3 regions of the Nocardia sp. NPDC055053 genome follow, and region 1 is predicted to be linked to each of the others. Evidence: riboswitches for the same ligand, from Rfam matches in the RefSeq annotation. Region 1 holds a riboswitch; each other region holds the start of a gene.
What was found. Region 1 has a riboswitch for S-adenosylmethionine ahead of ACWF82_RS26810 (bifunctional o-acetylhomoserine/o-acetylserine sulfhydrylase). Riboswitches for the same ligand answer to the same signal wherever they lie in the genome.

Region 1 (2,943 bases):
GCGAGCGAGGACGGGCCGGTGCTGCCTTTGCAGCCGCCGAGCACGTTGGTCGCGATCACACACCATTCGTCGGTGTCGATCGGCGCGCCGGGCCCGACCATGCCCTCCCACCAGCCGGGCTGCGCGTTGTCCGCGCTGGCGATGACATGCGAGTCACCGGTCAGCGCGTGTTCGACGAGCACCACATTGTCGAGAGTGGGCGAGAGCTCGCCCCAGCGTTGCACCGCCAGCCGCACATCGGGGAGCACGGCGCCGTTCTCCAGCGACACGTCCCCGATGGCGACCACGCCGAGTCGCCCGTCCGGCGGTGGCAGCAGGGCCACACCGGTTGCGGGACGGGCGATCGGCGATTCGGTGCTCACAGTCACGTCGTCGCCGCCGCGAAACCCGCGCGCAGATCGGCCAGGATGTCGTCGATTCCCTCGATGCCGACGGCGAGCCGGACCAGCCCCGGAGTGACGCCGGAGGCCAGTTGCTCTTCGGGCGTCAACTGCGAGTGCGTGGTCGATGCCGGGTGAATCACGAGAGAACGCACATCACCGATGTTAGCGACATGGCTGTGCAGGCTTAACGCGTCCACGAACTTCTTGCCCGCGTCGACACCGCCGCGCAGCTCGAACGCGACGATCGCGCCCGCGCCCTTGGGCGCGAGCTGCTTGGCCCGCGCGTACCAGGGCGAGGTCTCCAGACCCGCGTAGTACACGGCCTCGACGCCCGGCTGCTCGGCGACGAACTTCGCCACGGCCTCGGCATTGGACACGTGCCGTTCGACCCGCAGGCTCAGCGTCTCGATGCCCTGGGCGATGAGGAACGCGTTGAACGGCGACACCGCCGCACCCAGATCGCGCAGCAGCTGCACGCGGGCCTTCAGCGCGAAGGCGGGCGCGCCCAGGTCGGCGAACACCGCGCCGTGGTAGCTGGGATCGGGCTCGGTGAAACCGGGGAAGCGCGCGTTGCCGTCGGCGTCGCGCACGGTCCAGTCGAAGGTGCCACCGTCGACGATCGCGCCCGCGACCGCGGCGCCGTGCCCGCCCAGGTACTTCGTGGCCGAGTGCACGACGATGTCGGCGCCGTGGGCCAGCGGCTGGATCAGGTACGGAGTCGCGACGGTGTTGTCGACGATCAGCGGGATGCCCGCCTTGTGCGCCACCTCGGCGATGCCGGGGATGTCGAACACGGCGCTGCTCGGGTTGGCGATGGTCTCGCCGTAGAAGGCCTTGGTGTTGGGCCGGATGGCGGCCTGCCACTGCGCCAGGTCGTCGGGATCCTCGACGAAGGAGACCTCGATGCCGAGCTTGGGCAGCGAGTAGTGGAACAGGTTGTACGTGCCGCCGTAGAGGTGCGGGCTCGACACGATGTGGTCACCGGCACTGGCCAGGTTCAGGATCGCGTAGGTCTCGGCGGCCTGGCCCGAGGCCAGCAGCAGCGCCGCGACGCCACCCTCGAGCGCGGCGATGCGCTGCTCGACCGCGTCCTGGGTTGGGTTCATGATCCGGGTGTAGATGTTGCCCGGTTCGGCGAGACCGAACAGCGCGGCGGCGTGGTCGGTGTCGCGGAAGGTGTAGGAGGTGGTCTGGTAGATCGGCAGTGCCCGCGCGTTGGTGCTCGCGTCGGGTGCCTGGCCCGCGTGGATCTGCTTGGTCTCGAAGGACCAGTTCTCGGGCAGGGCAGAGTCGGTCATGAAATGCTCCAGGATTGTTTGCCGGTGTCTCGCGTCAGCTGGGTCGGATCGACGGACAACAACACATGGGGGCCTCCTGCGATGCGCGCTTGCTCTCGACCTTCGAGAGCCCGGTCATCACCCGGAGCACCCCACCGCAGCTGGAGGGTTGCCGACCAGCGAGCCGGGGCTTGGCGCTGGTACTCATGACCTTGCCGTCATGTTAACCGGCCATCGGGTCAGCGCGGAAACTTCCCCCGGTTTCGTCGCCTGGATCACTCCGCCGCCGGTGTGCCGACCCCTGGCGTGTCGCGGTCGGCCGGTGCGCCGCAGACGCGGCGAAGTTCGTGGTAGGCGCGCAGGACGGCGCTCCTGGTCACCCCGGCGGCGGCTTCCGGTGTCGAGCCGAGCAGCTCGTCCTCGATGGCGGCCAGCGACAGGTGACACAGCATCTGCCAGGTGCCCGCGACCATCCGGACCGAGAAGTCGTCCGGCGTGGTCGCCATCCGCTCGGCGAGTTGCGTGCAGACCGCGACGTTCTTCTTCTCCGCGTATTCGAGCGCGCGGGCGTTCACGGCCTGGCTGGTTCGCATGATCCGCTGCATCTGCAGGAACTGGCGCAGGAACCGGATGCCGTCGGCGTCGGCCTCGGCGTCGATGACCTGCAGATAGGCGCCGCACAGCGCCCCGAGTTCGTTGCCGGTGCGCGGTTGCTCGCCGAGCGCGGCGGCGACGGTGACCCCGAAGTCGTCGATCGGGGCGAGCACGATGTCTTCCTTCATCGGGAAGTAGCGGTTGACCGTGCGCGGGGAGACGTCGGCGCCCGCGGCGATCTGCTCGACCGTGGTCGCGTCGAAGCCCTGCGAGTCGCACAGGTTCAGCCCGACCTCGACGATCGCCGCCTTGGTCTGGATCTTCTTGCGTTCGCGCAGGCCCGTCGGCGCGCGGCCGGCCGTGGTCAGGCCTGCCGGTTCGGTCGCCCGGTCCGCGCTGATCGGAGTGGTCGAGTCCAGCATCCCTCCAGATTACCGTCCGGCTCGATTTGTCTGTCCAATCGCGCCAAATGGCGCAGTCAGACATTTTGCTCTTGACGCCAATTGTCTCGTGGTGCCAGGATTGAGCCAGCCTTCGAGTGACTAGGAGTCCGTGGTGACCGGCATCGACATAGACGCGAAACCAACTGAGACACAACAGAGTTCGATGCGATGGTGGGCGCTGGCCGTCCTCGCCTCCGCGCAGTTGATGGTGATCCTCGACGCCACCGTCGTCACGATCGCGCTCCC
Region 2 (2,943 bases), on a different contig from region 1:
TACGGCAGGTTCTCGCCGAAGGCGGGCAGCGGGGTGTCGGCCGCGACGACAGCACGTCCCCATCGACGCGTCACCGTGCCGTCGGGGCCCGCCTCGTTGAGGAAGCCGACGACGAGGAAATCGCCGTCGGCGTCCACGATTTCGCTGGGTGGGTAGAGCGGACCCTGGGTGGTCGGGGTCAGGTCGTAGAGCCGTTTCACCACGTGGATACCACTTTTCGATCGCCGGAGATTTCGATGCCGTTCGCGTCGCCGACACGGTCGCCCAGTCTGCGCCAGGCAGCGGTCGCGGCGGCCAGCAGGTGCGGGTCGTCGCCGCGGTGGAAGGGGTGCGCGACGATCCACAGGAAGGGTAGGTCGGTGCTGTGGTCGCCGTAGCCCCAGGTGTCGTCGGGGCTGATGCCGTGTTCGCGCAGGTAGGCCACCACCGCTTCGCCTTTGGCATCGCCGATCATCGGCCGGTGGACCTCGCCGGTCAGCGAGCCGTGTTCGTCGAGCACCGGCTCGGTGGCGATGATGTGATCGGCACCGACCGCGGCGGCCACCGGAGCGATCGCCGGTGCGAACGATCCGGAGAGCAGGACGGTGCGAACGCCTGAATCATGATGTGCGCGCAGTGCTTCCAAGGTATCGAGATAGAACGGCGCGCCATCCGCGGCGAAGGTGTCGAACCAGCGCTGCCCCGACTCATCGAGCGCGGCGTACTCGACTCCGCGATAGATCCGGTAGTAGTGGCGGTTGATCTCCTCGCGCGGAGTGCCCGCTGCCGCCAGCTGTTTGATCTCGCCGGTGATGCGCGCGTACTCGCTGCCGTCGTCACCGCGCTCGGTGAGCCAGTGCCGCAGGAACGCGAACATGCTCTTGACGGTGATCAACGTTTCGTCGACATCGAAGAACGCCACGCTCATGCCGACTCCGCCAGGTGCGCGGTGACCGCCTTGGCCGCCTTGGCTCGCTCGATCTGCGCGATGCGGTCGTTGGGCAGCGCGGTGAACTCGATGCGCGAGCCGGCCACGGTCTTGCCGAATTGACGCACCTCGGTCTCGATGACGAACTGCAGCTTGCCGGGATCGTCCACCGAGACCGGCGTGAGCCGGGCGTGCAGGGTCGCGGGCAGCGGGAACAGGAACGAGGTGAACCGCAGGTCCACGTTGTTCCACACGATGTAGAAGTGCTCCTGCGGCCTGCGCACGCCGTATTCGAGTTCGAACGCGGCCAGGAACAGCTGGCGCACCGCCTCGATCACCACGATGCCCTGCACGTGCTCACCGGTCTGATGGTCGAGCAGCAGTTCGTTGTCGCTGTCGAGGCGCAGGTCGGCGCGGAAGACGTTCTCGTTCTCCCTGGTCAGCCCGGCCAACAGCACATTGGAATGCTGGTACTTGTGCACGTGATGGCGGCGGGCCGGTTCGGCGATCTCGCCGACCACCCGCAGCCGGGCCCCGGCGGTCTGCGCGACATGCTCGAGGTAATCGAGATCGTGCCGGGTGATGCCCTGCCCCAGGTGCACCGTCAACTCCCGATCGGTGAGACGGCCGCCGCGCAACAGGGCGACGAGTCCCGACACGGTGTGCACCCGGTCGTCCGCGGAGATTCCGAGAAACCGGTCGGCGACCACGACGAAGGTGGTCGCCACCGTTTCCGGGGCACGGGTGGCGGAGTCGAGTTGGACAACAGACATGGATAGAACCTCCAGAAGGACGCTTATGGCGGGTGGGAACTCCCCGCCATCCGGTCGTCACCCGGAGCACCCCGCCCCCGATGGAGGGTTGCCGCCCAGCAAGCCGGGGCTCGAAGCTGGAACTCGTGACCGTCGAACGAAAATTATTCGGGCGCAGAACTTTTGAACAGTGTTGCGACCAGGTTGCGAAAAATCCGACCACGGGCGGAAGATCCCCTGGTCGACGATGCCTATGCTGTGCGTGACAGTCCGTCACACCCACCGGAGGCACCGTTGCCGAACAATCTCGAAGCCAGCATCGACATCGCCGCAGCGCCGGAGAAGGTGTGGTCGATCCTGGCCGACCTGCGCCGCATGCCCGAGCTCAGCCCGACCACGCTGAAGATGATCGCCGTCGGTGGGGTCCGCGACGGCGCCTACACCGTCAATCTGAACAAGGTCGGCTGGAAGGTGTACCCGACCACCTCGCGCATCGTGAGCTACGAGCCAAGCAAGTCCTTCGCGTTCCGGATGAACGAGAACCGCACGGTGTGGCGCTACGAGCTCCAGCCGACCGCCACCGGCACCCGCGTTGTCGAAACCCGCACCGTCGACCCCGTCAAGGGCGTGCCGGCGTGGCTGCGCGGGACGATCAAGGTCGCCCTCGGTGGTGAGGAGAAGTTCGAGGCCGACCTGGTCGCGGGCATGAACGAAACCCTCAGCAAGGTCAAGGCTGTCGCAGAGCGCTGACCTGCACAAACCCCGAGAGCCCGCCGGATGATCCGGCGGGCTCTCGGCGTTGCCGGACTGTCAGGGCAGGTCTGCGCGGATCTCGTCGAGCGCCTCCGCCGTCCGCGTGAGCAGCGCCGTCACGGTCGCCAGTTCCTCGGCGGTGAACCGCGCCGCGAGATCGCGTTCCACGGCGACCGCGCGCACGTCACCCGCGGCGGTCACCTCGCGGCCCGCCTCGGTCAGCCGGGTCTCGAGCACGTTCTTGTGCCATTCGTGCGGCGTGCGCTCGACCAGGCCACGGTCCTGGAGGTTGGTCAGGACGGTGTTCATGGTCGGTGGCGTGACCCCAGCCAGCCGGGCCAGCGCGGCGGCGGAGATGCCGGGGTTCTCCGCGAGGTGTAGCAGGGCGCTGTACTGCGGGACGGTCAGCCCGGCCGGCTTCAGCGCGGCGGTCTTCGCCGCGATCAGGGACTGCTCGGCGCGCTTGATATACGTGCCGAGCCTCTCGGCGGCGGGCATGGACGTCATGCGTGCATGGTATCCGTCCGTCAT
Region 3 (2,943 bases), on a different contig from region 1:
TCCCCCACTCGCCGCCCTCTGCGGCCGGGGCCGGACCCGCCGCGCGGGCCTGCTCGGCTACCTCGCCGCGGTAGCGGGCCGACTCACCGCCCGCAGCACCGAAACCCGCCGCGCGCCTACCCCCGCCGACATCACCTCAGCGGTAGCCCACCCCCTGGGCATAGCCCACTACCTGACCTTGTGGACGCGATCGCACCACCGCCACCGCACCGGCAGACTGCACTGGAAGCAACGTCCCCTCGTCGCCCCGGAAACCACGACCGCGCAGCGCGCCTGACAGTTTCCGTTCGCGGACACATCCGCACCGAGACCGCGACGCTAAGGGACCTCGGTGATGCCGACGGTCGGGAAGAAGAAGCAGGAGCGGCCCGCGTTGTCGGTGGTACCGAAGACGGCGGCCAGAACGGTGCCGTGGCCGGTGTCGACCGGGACCGCGCGCACGCCGCCGACAGGGATGGCGGTGAACAGGAAGTCGCGGATGGCGGTTTCGGCGAGGGGGCGCAGTTCGACGGGTACCTCGGGCGGGACCGTCGCGCGGACGATGTCGGTGATCGAGCCCATCGAGGCCAGGCCGCCGCGGCCGGTGCTGATGTTGAGCCAGGCCACCTGCATGCCGGAGGTCTTGGTGGTGGCGGTGTCCGGCGACAGGCCGTAGGGCAGGAAGGTGAACATCGTCTGGCCGGATTTCACGGCGGTGAGGTCGAGGCCGGGGATCTGGACGGTGTTCGACGGCCACGGGCCGGGGACCGCACCCGCGACGGCGGGAACGAGGCCGAGGTCGTCACCGGCGCAGTTCGCGGCGACCGTCGGATACAGGAACGGCTGGACGCCGAGCGCTTCGAGGGTGTCGACGACGGTCTGATACGCGCCGAGCAGGTCGCCGGGACCTGCCGCCTGCGCCGCCGGCGCATCCCTGGTTACCTCGGGCGCCGCCGCCGCGGTGGGCGCGGCCAGTAGCAGCGCGGCGGCACAGGCCGCCAGCGTGGTCGGTGTGGTGAAACGACGCGGCTCGGTCACGGCGTACTCCTCATGGACGCGAAGAAATCCGACGCTACTCCCGTACCGGACGCAATCCGCGCAGGTGAGATGACACCGAGCCGTCGGCGCGTCGCACAGTGTGCCCGAGTACGCCGCTGGTTCCAAGCTCTGCGCTCACGCTGATCCTTACCGTTGTGAAGGATCCCGGCAGTGCCACATGCTGATTCGGTACCGGCCCCTGCGGCCGGTCGTACCCATCCAGAGCGACCGAGAGACCTGGCTCGATGACGTCGCAGCAACCCGCCCGCTCCCGGGTGTGGGTGCTTCCGCCGGGTTCGATGGAGGAAGAAAGTGCACCCCGTGATCGGTCCCCGTCATCGTCTCGCCGCCGTCGCCGGCGTCCTCGCCGTCGCCACCTCCGTGGTCGCGTGCGGTAGCGACAGCGCAGGCTCGGGTGGGCAGGCCGGTCCGCCGCAGCCGGGCGGCACGCTGCGGTACGGCCTGTCACAGGCGCCGTCGTGCTCAGATCCGGCGCAGGCGGGCTCGAACCAGTCCATCTACGTCGCTCGTCAGATCGTCGACTCGCTCACCGACCAGGACCCGAAGACCGGCGCGATCACGCCGTGGCTGGCCACGAGCTGGGAGGTCAGCTCCGACGCGAAGGTGTTCACGTTCACGCTCGCCGACGGCGTCACCTTCAGCGACGGCACCCCGCTCACCGCGGACTCGGTGCGCGACACCTTCGACGCGGTCGTGAAGCTCGGTGGCGCGAAGGCGCCGCTCGGCTCGAGTTACCTCACCAACTACGTCGGTACGACCGCGGTCGACAAGCTCACCGCCCGAGTGGAATTCAGCCAGCCCAACGCCCAGTTCCTGCAGGCCTCGTCTACGCCGCAGCTCGGCATCCTGGCCAAGGCGACCAATGGCAAACCGGCCGAGGCCAGGTGCGCGGGCGACAATATCGGCAGCGGGCCGTTCACCTACGCCGGCTACAAGCAGGACGTCTCGGTGACGCTGGCGAAGCGGGCCGGATATCGCTGGGGCTCGGCGGTATTCGGACATGAGGGCGAGGCGTACCTGGACCGGATCGAATTCACCGTCGTCCCCGAATCCGGGGTGCGCACCGGCAGTCTCGTCTCCGGCCAGCTCGACGCGATCAGTGACGCGCTGCCCCAGGACGCGCCGCAGATCGAGGCGGTCGGCGGCCAGGTGCTGTCCACGTCCAACCCCGGCACGCCGTTCGGCCTGCACCCCAACGTGACTCGTGGTCCGCTGCGCGACCCCGCGGTGCGCCAGGCGCTGCTGCCCGCGCTGGACCGCAAGCAGCTCGTCGACACCGTGCTCGGCCCGCAGTTCAAGGTCGCGACCTCGACCCTGGCCTCGGCGACACCCGCCTACGCGGATCTCTCGGCACAGCTGCCCAACGACCCGGCCAAGGCGAAGTCGATCCTCGACCAGGCAGGCTGGGTTCCCGGCGCCGACGGCATCCGGACGAAGAACGGTGAGCGACTGAGCTTCTCGGTGACGTTCAGCCAGGTGTTCGCGGGCAACCAGGCGATCCTGGAGCTGGTGCAGCAGCAGCTTCGCCAGGTGGGCGTCGACCTGACACTGGACCTGGTGTCGCTGCCGGAGTGGACCGCCAAGATGAACTCCAAGGACTACGACTCCACCTACGGCAACTCCACGCGAGCCGACGGCGACATTCTGCGCACGTCCTTCTCCGTCACGGGGCGCAACCTCAACGCGCGCGGGCCGATTCCGGCCCTGGACGAGACCCTGGACAAGCAGCTGGCATCCAACGATCCGGCGGCCCGTGCCGCGTTGATCAAGACCGCGCAGCAGCAGATCCTCGACAACGGCCTCTACATCCCCACCGTCGAGCTGTCGCAGGCGATCGGCGCGGCCGCGGGTACCCAGGATCTGAAGTTCGAGGCCTCGGCCCGGCTGCAGTTCTTCGACACCTGG

Region 2: linked by a shared signal. The riboswitch ahead of ACWF82_RS29905 (AfsA-related hotdog domain-containing protein) and the one ahead of ACWF82_RS26810 (bifunctional o-acetylhomoserine/o-acetylserine sulfhydrylase) in region 1 are both predicted to bind S-adenosylmethionine.
Region 3: linked by a shared signal. The riboswitch ahead of ACWF82_RS26195 (ABC transporter substrate-binding protein) and the one ahead of ACWF82_RS26810 (bifunctional o-acetylhomoserine/o-acetylserine sulfhydrylase) in region 1 are both predicted to bind S-adenosylmethionine.

What each region holds. Positions count from the first base shown of each region.
Region 1 covers NZ_JBSGVD010000032.1:57,062-60,004, reverse strand. Annotated here, with positions in the region: gene metX (homoserine O-acetyltransferase MetX) at 1-368, opposite strand, end outside; gene ACWF82_RS26810 (bifunctional o-acetylhomoserine/o-acetylserine sulfhydrylase) at 365-1,681, opposite strand; SAM riboswitch class IV at 1,762-1,872, opposite strand; gene ACWF82_RS26805 (TetR family transcriptional regulator) at 1,936-2,676, opposite strand; gene ACWF82_RS26800 (MFS transporter) at 2,810-2,943, shown strand, end outside.
Region 2 covers NZ_JBSGVD010000042.1:30,115-33,057, forward strand. Annotated here, with positions in the region: gene ACWF82_RS29895 (hypothetical protein) at 1-200, opposite strand, end outside; gene ACWF82_RS29900 (HAD family hydrolase) at 197-907, opposite strand; gene ACWF82_RS29905 (AfsA-related hotdog domain-containing protein) at 904-1,680, opposite strand; SAM riboswitch class IV at 1,695-1,811, opposite strand; gene ACWF82_RS29910 (SRPBCC family protein) at 1,954-2,409, shown strand; gene ACWF82_RS29915 (MarR family winged helix-turn-helix transcriptional regulator) at 2,470-2,919, opposite strand.
Region 3 covers NZ_JBSGVD010000031.1:6,144-9,086, forward strand. Annotated here, with positions in the region: gene ACWF82_RS26185 (glycosyltransferase) at 1-277, shown strand, start outside; gene ACWF82_RS26190 (hypothetical protein) at 319-1,017, opposite strand; SAM riboswitch class I at 1,230-1,323, shown strand; gene ACWF82_RS26195 (ABC transporter substrate-binding protein) at 1,339-2,943, shown strand, end outside.